One region of the Mesorhizobium sp. P2_E10 genome, then DNA from elsewhere that is predicted to be linked to it. Evidence: riboswitches for the same ligand, from Rfam matches in the RefSeq annotation. Region 1 holds a riboswitch; the other holds the start of a gene.

What was found. A riboswitch is a leader RNA that binds a small molecule or an ion and turns the genes downstream of it on or off. The one in region 1 is predicted to bind thiamine pyrophosphate.
Region 2: another riboswitch for thiamine pyrophosphate. It lies ahead of AC1D0N_RS05085 (YkoF family thiamine/hydroxymethylpyrimidine-binding protein); the one in region 1 lies ahead of thiB (thiamine ABC transporter substrate binding subunit).

What each region holds. Positions count from the first base shown of each region.
Region 1 covers NZ_JBFUEK010000006.1:150,697-155,070, forward strand. The annotation lists gene AC1D0N_RS17905 (ABC-F family ATP-binding cassette domain-containing protein) at 1-1,336, opposite strand, end outside; gene AC1D0N_RS17910 (thiamine diphosphokinase) at 1,338-1,982, opposite strand; TPP riboswitch at 2,070-2,184, shown strand; gene thiB (thiamine ABC transporter substrate binding subunit) at 2,228-3,241, shown strand; gene thiP (thiamine/thiamine pyrophosphate ABC transporter permease) at 3,435-4,374, shown strand, end outside.
Region 2 covers NZ_JBFUEK010000002.1:94,259-98,632, forward strand. The annotation lists gene AC1D0N_RS05065 (DUF1236 domain-containing protein) at 1-217, shown strand, start outside; gene AC1D0N_RS05070 (hypothetical protein) at 295-501, shown strand; gene AC1D0N_RS05075 (DUF2934 domain-containing protein) at 609-857, shown strand; gene AC1D0N_RS05080 (hypothetical protein) at 1,005-1,355, opposite strand; TPP riboswitch at 1,524-1,637, shown strand; gene AC1D0N_RS05085 (YkoF family thiamine/hydroxymethylpyrimidine-binding protein) at 1,628-2,236, shown strand; gene AC1D0N_RS05090 (ABC transporter permease) at 2,283-3,092, shown strand; gene AC1D0N_RS05095 (ABC transporter ATP-binding protein) at 3,089-3,820, shown strand; gene AC1D0N_RS05100 (ABC transporter substrate-binding protein) at 3,823-4,374, shown strand, end outside.

The DNA.
Region 1 (4,374 bases):
GTTCCTGCAACAGTTCCAGCGTCTCCATGTCGAGGTCGTTGGTCGGCTCATCAAGCACCAGAAGGTTTGCCGGCCGCGCCAAAACGCGGGCCAGCAGCAGACGCGCCCGCTCGCCGCCGGAGAGCTCACGCACCGGGGTGCGCGCCTGTTCCGGCTTGAACAGGAAATCCTTCATGTAGGAAACGACATGGCGCTGCTCGCCATTGATGACAAGGTTTTCACCGCGCCCGTCGGTGAGATATTGCGCCAGCGTTTCTTGCGGATCGACGGCTTCGCGCTTCTGGTCGAGCGTGGCGATTTCCAGATTGGTGCCGAGCCGCACCGAGCCGACATCCGGCTTCATCTCGCCGGTCAGCATCTTGAGCAGCGTCGTCTTGCCGGCGCCGTTCGGCCCGACCAGGCCGACGCGGTCGCCGCGCTGGATGCGGGTCGAAAAGCCCTTGACCACGGTGAGGTCGCCAAAGCTCTTCTCGATATTTTTCGCCTCTATCACCAGCTTGCCGGATTCGGCGGCGTCGCTGGCCACCATGTTTGCCGCGCCCTCGGCGCCGCGATGGCCGCGAAAGCGCTGGCGCATGGTCTGCAATTCGCCGAGCCGACGCATGTTGCGCTTGCGCCGCGCCGTCACGCCATAGCGCAGCCAGTCCTCTTCGCGCACGATCTGGCGGCCGAGCTTGTGCTGCTCGCGCTCTTCTTCTTCCAGCACCACGTCGCGCCATTCCTCGAAATGGCCAAAACCCTTGTCGAGACGGCGGGTCTGGCCGCGGTCGAGCCAGATGGTGGCGCGCGACACGCGCTCGAGAAAGCGGCGATCGTGCGAAATGACCACCAGTGCCGAGGAGGTGCGGGCGAGCTCCTCTTCCAGCCATTCGATCACTGAGAGATCGAGATGGTTGGTCGGCTCATCAAGCAGCAAGATATCAGGCTCCGGCGCCATGACGCGGGCAAGGGCGGCGCGCCTTGCCTCGCCGCCGGAAAGGTCGTTCGGCCGTTCCTCGCCGGACAGGCCGAGATGCTCCATCAGATAGGTGGCGCGATAGGGATCGTCGGCGGGTCCCAATCCTGCCTCGACATAGGCGCGGACGCTGGCGAAATCGTCCATGTCGGGCACTTGTGGAAGGTAGCGCACGGTCGCCGAGGGTTGGCGGAACACTTCGCCGTCCTGCGGTTCGATCAACCCAGCGGCAATCTTCAAGAGCGTCGACTTGCCGGAGCCGTTGCGGCCGACCAGCGCGATCTTGTCGCCGGCCGATGCCGTCAGCGCAGCGCCATCGAGCAGCGGCGTGCCGCCGAAGGTCAATTTTATCCCGTCGAGATTGAGAAGCGGCGGCGCCATGTCAGCTTTCTGGAAGAGGGTAGGGGTGGGCGAGCAACAGTGCGCGGCCACCACCCAGTGCAATTTCGAGCCGGCCCTTGACCTCGTTGGAAATGGTCAGCGAGGAGCCGAAGGCAACCTCGACATGGGCGAGCGGCCATTTGGCGCCAGTGACGGTCAGGCCGGACAGATCGGAAAAGCCAAGGATCGAAAACAGCGTGCCGTCGGCATAGTCGAAACCGGCCTTGCCCGGCAGCAACGGGATGCCCTCCTGCGCGCCACTGGTCAGAAGCACCTGCGTACCGGTCTCGGCCAGGTGGATGCTGAGCGCCAGATGCAGGAAAGCATGGTCGGCGCGTTTGCCGCCAAAGGCGCCGGCCAGCACCAGGCTGGTTGCCCCGCGTTCGAGCGCGGCGGCGATGGCCAATTCGCCGTCGGTCTTGTCTTTTTCCGGCGGAAACACCTGGCGGGGCACCGACGCCAGATCGTCCGGCAGATCGGCCGGCACGGAATCGAAATCGCCGACCCAGAGTTCCGGCATCACGCCCAGCATCCTGGCATGGCCGATGCCGGCATCGGCGGCAATGACGCGCGTGCCTTCGACCTGGCGGTCGAGCAGCGGCGTGCGGATGAGATCGCCGCCAAGCAGGATGGTGAATGTGCTCATATCCGGTGGCCCTTACCAGCCCGGCACGAGAAACGGAAGGCGGCAAACTCCCACTTGCGCGGTCGATCGGCCGGGCCTATGTGTCGAAACGCTCTAACGGGGTGCCGGACGCAATCTTCGCGGACCGGCTGAGAGGCAGATTTGCCAACCCGCTGAACCTGATCCGGTTTGTACCGGCGGAGGGATTAGACGTTTCGGATAGCCCGACGCCTCAATTCCTTTCAACGCGAACGAAGGAGGCGCCGATGCGCACGCTTTTTTACTCTCTTGTCTCAGCAACAGTTTTTGCGGCATCTGTTTTTGCCACGTCCGAGCCGGTATCGGCCCAGGAAAAGCTCACCGTCTACACCTATGAGAGCTTTACCGCCGACTGGGGTCCGGGCCCCGCGGTGAAGAAGGAATTCGAGGCCGAATGCGCGTGCATCCTCGACTTCGTCTCGGTCGCCGACGGCGTGGCGCTGCTCAACCGCGTCAAGCTGGAAGGCGCCGCGACCAAGGCCGATATCGTGCTCGGCCTCGACACCAATCTCACCGCCGAGGCCAAGGCCTCCGGCCTGTTTGCGCCGCATGGCGCGGTGACGGATGTCAACGTGCCCGGCGGCTGGAGCGACGACACTTTCGTGCCGTTCGACTATGGCTATTTCGCCGTCGTCTACGACACCGAAAAGCTAAAAGTCCCGCCCAAGAGCCTGAAGGAATTGGTCGAAGGCAGTGCCGACGAGAAGATCGTCATCCAGGATCCGCGTACCTCGACGCCGGGTCTCGGCCTGCTTTTGTGGGTGAAGTCGGTCTATGGCGACAAGGCGCCGGAAGCCTGGGCCAAGCTCAGGGCAAAGGTGCTGACCGTGACGCCGGGCTGGAGCGAGGCCTATGGCCTGTTCACCAAGGGCGAGGCGCCGATGGTGCTGTCCTACACCACCTCGCCGGCCTACCACGTGGTCGCTGAAAACACCGAGCGCTACCAGGCGGCTTCCTTCGAAGAGGGCGAGTATCTGCAGATCGAGGTTGCCGGCATCACCACGACAGGTGCGAAGAATCCGCTGGCGGAAAAGTTCATCGCCTTCATGACCGGGCCGAAATTCCAGGATGTCATCCCCGAGACCAACTGGATGTTCCCGGCCGGAAAGACCGACAAGCCGCTCAACCCTGCCTTTGACAAACTGGTCAAGCCGGCCAAGACCTTGCTGTTCAGTCCCGAGGAGGTCGCGGCCAACCGCAAGGCCTGGGTGGATGAGTGGCTGGCGGTGATGAGCAAATGAGCGCGCTCTTCACCCTCCCCCTTGTGGGGAGGGTCGATCCGCGAAGCGGAGCGGGGTGGGGGTCGCGACGCTGAGCCCAGCCTCACCCCCACCCCGGTTCGCGGACACCGCTTCGCGGCATCCGCGCTCCGACCCTCCCCACAAGGGGGAGGGTGGAAGGCGCGCGTCCTCTGACCCCCGCGTCACCGCCGGCATCGTCGCGCTCGCCGCAATCGCGCTGCTGATCGGCGGTGCATTCGCCGGGCTGCTCATCGAAGGCGCTCACGATTTCTCGGGCGCATGGGCAGCCTTCGATCCCTATCTCCTGCGTGTCGCCCGCTTCACGCTGTGGCAGGCGGCGCTCTCGACCCTGCTTTCCGTAGTGCCGGCGCTGTTTGTGGCACGCGCGCTGTCGCGGCATCCGCACTTCCTAGGGCGTGGCTTCATCCTGCAGTTGTTCGCCGTGCCGCTGGCGCTGCCGGCCATCGTCGCTGCACTTGGCATTCTCGCCCTTTATGGCCGCGCCGGCTATTTCGCTGGCGTGCTCGGTGCGATCAGCGGCCAAAGCTGGCCCGGGATATATGGCCTGTCCGGCATCTTGGTCGCCCATGTGTTCTTCAACCTGCCGCTCAGCGTGCGGTTGTTCCTCGAGGCGCTGGGGACGGTACCGGCCGACCAGTGGCGGCTGGCCAGCCAGCTTGGCATGGGCGCGGCGCCGGCCTTCCGGCTGATCGAGTGGCCGACATTGCGCGCGGCCCTGCCGGGCGTCGCCGGGCTCGTCTTCATGCTCTGCATCACCTCCTTCACCATCGTGCTGATCCTGGGTGGCGGGCCGGCCGCGACGACGCTGGAGGTCGCCATCTACCAGGCGCTGCGCTTCGATTTCGATCCCGCGCGTGCCGTCACGCTAACGCTGCTGCAGATCGCGCTGACCTTTGCCGTGGTGCTGGCCCTGACGCGGCTTGGCGCCAACATCGTCGGCGACGCCAATCTGCCGGTGGCATCGCGCCGCTATCTTTCGGCTGGTGTGACGGAGACCATGCTAAATGCCACGTTGATCGTCGTTGCTCTGCTGTTCGTCGCCGGACCGATGGCGGCGACAGTGATGTCGGGCCTCGACGCCGATCTCGGCCGTCTCGCCGGCGAAAGTGCGG
Region 2 (4,374 bases), on a different contig from region 1:
CCAACAGCAGACGGTCATTCGCGAATATGTGCACAAGCACCCATTGGCTTCGATCAATCTCCTCGGCGTCGAACTGAATGTCGGCTCCACTCTGCCTGACACCGTCGAACTTCAGCCGATCGAGGTTCCCGACGTTCAGTACAGATACGCTGTCGTCGGCGACCATACCGTTCTGGTCGACCCTGCCACCCACAAGATCGTAGAGGTCATCGACTGACGCTTGCCTTCCCTGTCGTCCCCGAACGGGGGCGGCAGGCAGGGCAGTGCCAGCTGGGGATATCGAAGGAGCCCCTCATGTTGCGGCATGCCGAGTCGCCCGATGTGGCCAAATCCGTCGACAAACTGCTCGCCGAGCGGAGCAGTGCGCTGTTGTCGATGAGGACAGTGATTGCAATGGTGCGGGAGCGCACCGGAACCGAGCGCTCGGATGCGGATCTGGAAGCCCTGATCACCAAGAAGGCGGCGCTCCTTGGCGTTGCGGTGTTGTCCGACAGGACCTGACTGCCGATGGATATGATGCCTTCGCGTTGACACCAAAGACGGCGCTCGAAATTTCAGCTAAAACAGTGCCTGCTCACGGGATTCGAATCGAACCGATGGAGGCAGGAGTGACGGACGACAGGCATGAACGCATTCGCCAACGGGCGCACGCGATCTGGGAAAAGGCGGGCCGGCCCGAAGGCGCGCATCAGCAGCATTGGGACCAGGCCACGGCCGAAATAGACGGCGCGGCTGCCAAGCCGAAAGCCAAGCCGGCCGCAAAGAAGCCTGCTGCCGCCAAAGTCAGCAAGCCCAAAGCGGCGCCGAAGCCGGCAGCCGCCGCCAAGGCGGCCAAACCCAAATCAGGCAAGGGCTAACCGCCTCTCACCCATGATGCAGTGAGGCGCGTTCTGCCTCGGCTTGGAGCCGCGCCCGCGCGCCGAGCAGCCGCGAAGGCGTCGTCGGGAGACAGTCGACGACCGCGGGACGGGCTCGGCGAGATTAGCGGGCCGGAAGGGCGCCCCTCACGCGTCCCAGGCATAGCTGGAGAGCGCAAAGCGGATGCCGGCCGCCGTCATCGCCAACTCGCATTCGGTGATCTGGCGTAGATTGCGCAAATAGCGCGCCACCGTCTGTGGTAGCCAGCCGGCGCAGGCCTCGGTGTAAACGCGGCTGTGTACGAGGGTGCCTGACGACAGCCTCTCCTCTTTCTCGGCAATGACTTTCAGATACTGGCGGATGAAGCGGATGTCGTCGGCGATGTCCTGGCTGGCCATGCGCCATGCGCCGGCCAGACGCTCGCGATGTTCGATCGATGCTGTCGAGATGAGCGGGCGGGAGAGATCGGCGAAGCCGGCGTGGTTTGCGGTGCTCATCCGGATCTCCCATGGGTTGGCAATAGTACTTTATGTACGAATGACGGTCAATACATTTTGTACGAAATCGGCTCCTTTGACACGTTGTGGCAGCGAGCTGGCGCAACGCTTTCCCGCCACGTGTCGAAAAAACCCCCTTCCGCAATCCTTCGAACAGTGCTTTAACGCGCCAATCCACAGGGGTGCTCCGTACGGTCGGGGCTGAGACGGGGGCGGCAAGCCCACAGACCCTAGAAGCTGATCTGGGTAATACCAGCGGAGCGAGGCGGGCTATGTTTTCTGGCGCACAGATTTCCCTGTATCCCATGACCGACGATTTCGTCGGCGTCATCCTTGGCGCGCTCGGTGCGCTCGATCCCTGGCGCGACAGGCTCAGGATCGAGACCGACGACATCTCGACCTTGCTGGTGGGGCCGCCCGAAGTGTTGTTTTCGGCGATGCGCGATCTGTTCGTGGCGGCAGCGGCAAGCGGCAAGCACTGCGTGCTGTCGGCGGCGATCTCGCGTGGCTGCCCTGGCGAGCCGGATGACCCGATCTGCCGCACCGATGTGCTCAGCAGACCCGTCGGACCGCTTGGGCCCCGCAAGGACGCGGCCATTGCCGCGGTGCGCAAGGCCGGCGCCACCGGCCAGCCGACAGCGGCGCAATTCTCGCTCTATGTGATGGGCACCGACGATCACATGGACGAGATCTACGGCTGTATCGACTTCCTCAAACAGTCCGGCGTCTACGACCGCTCCAAACACTTCTGCACCAAATTGCGCGGCGATGCCGGCGCGGTGTTTGCGGCGCTGAACGAGGCCTTCTGCCGCTTCGGGCCGGGCGCCGGCCACGTAACCCTCGACGTCACGGTATCGGCCAACAGCCCGTCCGCTGTCTGAGCTTTTTGCGCGCTCCTGTCGCGCCCGTCCGTCAAAGGTTATTTCAGTGGTCCCATCCGCCCCTTCGCGCCCGCTCGCGGGCTTCATCGCCGCCATCGCAACGGTCGCACCGGCGATCGCCTCGGTCGGCCTCTTGCTGCTGGCCTGGGAATTGTATGCCCGGTGGTCCGGCATCAAACCGACGATATTGCCGGCGCCGTCGCGTGTGTTGGAACAGGCGCTGCTGAACCGCGACGCACTGGTCGAGAATGCCATCCCCACCATCCGCGCCACGCTTTTCGGCTTTGCGTGTTCGCTCAGCGCCGCCTTCGTGCTGTCGGTGCTGGTCGATTTCTCGCCACCGCTGCGCCGCGCGCTGTTTCCGCTGCTCATCGTCAGTCAGACCTTGCCACTCATCGCCATCGCGCCGCTGGTGGTGCTGTGGTTCGGCTTCGGCCTGATGCCCAAGATCGTGCTGGTCGCGCTGGTCACCTTCTTTCCGATGCTGGTGGCGTTGGTTGAGGGCTATGACGCCACCGAGAAAGAGATCGGCCAGATGCTGCGCGCCATGGGGGCAGGGCGCTGGCGCGTCTTCCTCTCGGCACGGCTGCCCTCGGCGCTGCCCTATTTCTTCGCCGGTCTGCGCATCTCCATCACCTATGCTGTGGTCGGCGCCATCTTCGCCGAATATGCCGGCGCGGCAAAAGGGTTGGGCATCTACATGCTCAACGCCAAGAACAATTTCCGCCCCGATCTGGTGCTGGCCGCCGTCGCCGTCAGCGCGGCGCTGACGCTGATCCTGTTCGGCGCAACGGTGTTGATCCAGCGACTGGCCATGCCGTGGGAGCGGGTTAGACAGGCCGGGGGAGCGCAATGACCCGGCTCGAATTGCGCCACGTCAAGAAGCGCTTCGGCGACCTCGATGTGCTCGCCGACATTTCGCTCAGCGTGGGCGCCGGCGAATTCGTCTCCATTCTCGGGCCGTCCGGCGCCGGAAAATCGACGATCTTTCAGCTGCTGACCGGTGCGCTGAAAGGCGAGGGCGAGATGATCTTCGACGGCGCGCCGCTCGACGACCATGGCCGCCATTTTGCCTTCATGCCGCAGCGTGACGCGCTGATGCCATGGCGGCGCATCCTCGACAACACCACGCTCGGCCTTGAGGTGCAGGGCGTCGGGCGCAAGGCCGCCCGCGCCCGCGTCGCACCGCTGTTTGCCGAATTCGGCCTCGCCGGCTTCGAGCGGCATTATCCCTCCGAACTGTCCGGCGGCATGCGCCAGCGCGCCGCCCTTTTGCGCACCGTGGTGCAGGAGCGCGACATGCTTTTGCTCGACGAGCCGTTCGGCGCGCTTGACGCGCTGACCCGCGCGGCCATGCAGCGCTGGCTGGAGGCCATGTGGCGGCGCCACCGCTGGACGGCGCTGCTGATCACTCATGACGTGCGCGAGGCGGTGTTCCTGTCCGACCGCATCTATGTGCTGTCGGCCCGCCCGGCCCGCATCGTGCGCGAAATCAAGGTGCCGCCGCGCGGCTCTGGCGCGGACACTGCTGCCCTCGAAGCCGAAATCCTCGACACGCTTCTCAACCCTGCACAAGGAGAATGACCATGATTTCACTGACACGCCGCCAGGCCCTGCTGCTGACGCTCGTCGCCGGACTGCCCTTACGCGCTTTCGCGGCGCCGCAAAAAGTCACCGTCGCGCTCGACTGGACCGTCAACACCAACCACATCGGCCTGTTCGTCGCCCGCGACAAAGGTTTTTATGCCGAGGCCGGGCTGCAGGCTGAAATCCTGCCTTATGGCGATACCGGCGCTGGCACGCTGGTCGCCAACCACATCGCCGATTTCGGCATCGCCGGTGCCGGCTTCTTCACCCAGCGCGCCGCCGGCGCCGATCTCAAGGCGGTCTATGCCGTGGTCCAGGCCGAGACCGGCCGGCTTGTGTTCAACGCCGCGCGCAGCGACATCAAGAGCCCGAAAAACCTCGACGGCCTGACCTATGGCGGCTTCGGCAGCGCCTGGGAAAACACGCTGATCTCGACCATGATCCGCCATGACGGCGGCAAGGGCAATTTCGAGACGGTGACGCTCGGCACCTCCGCCTATGAGGCGCTGGCCAACGGCTCGGTCGATTTCACGCTGGAGGTCTCGACCTGG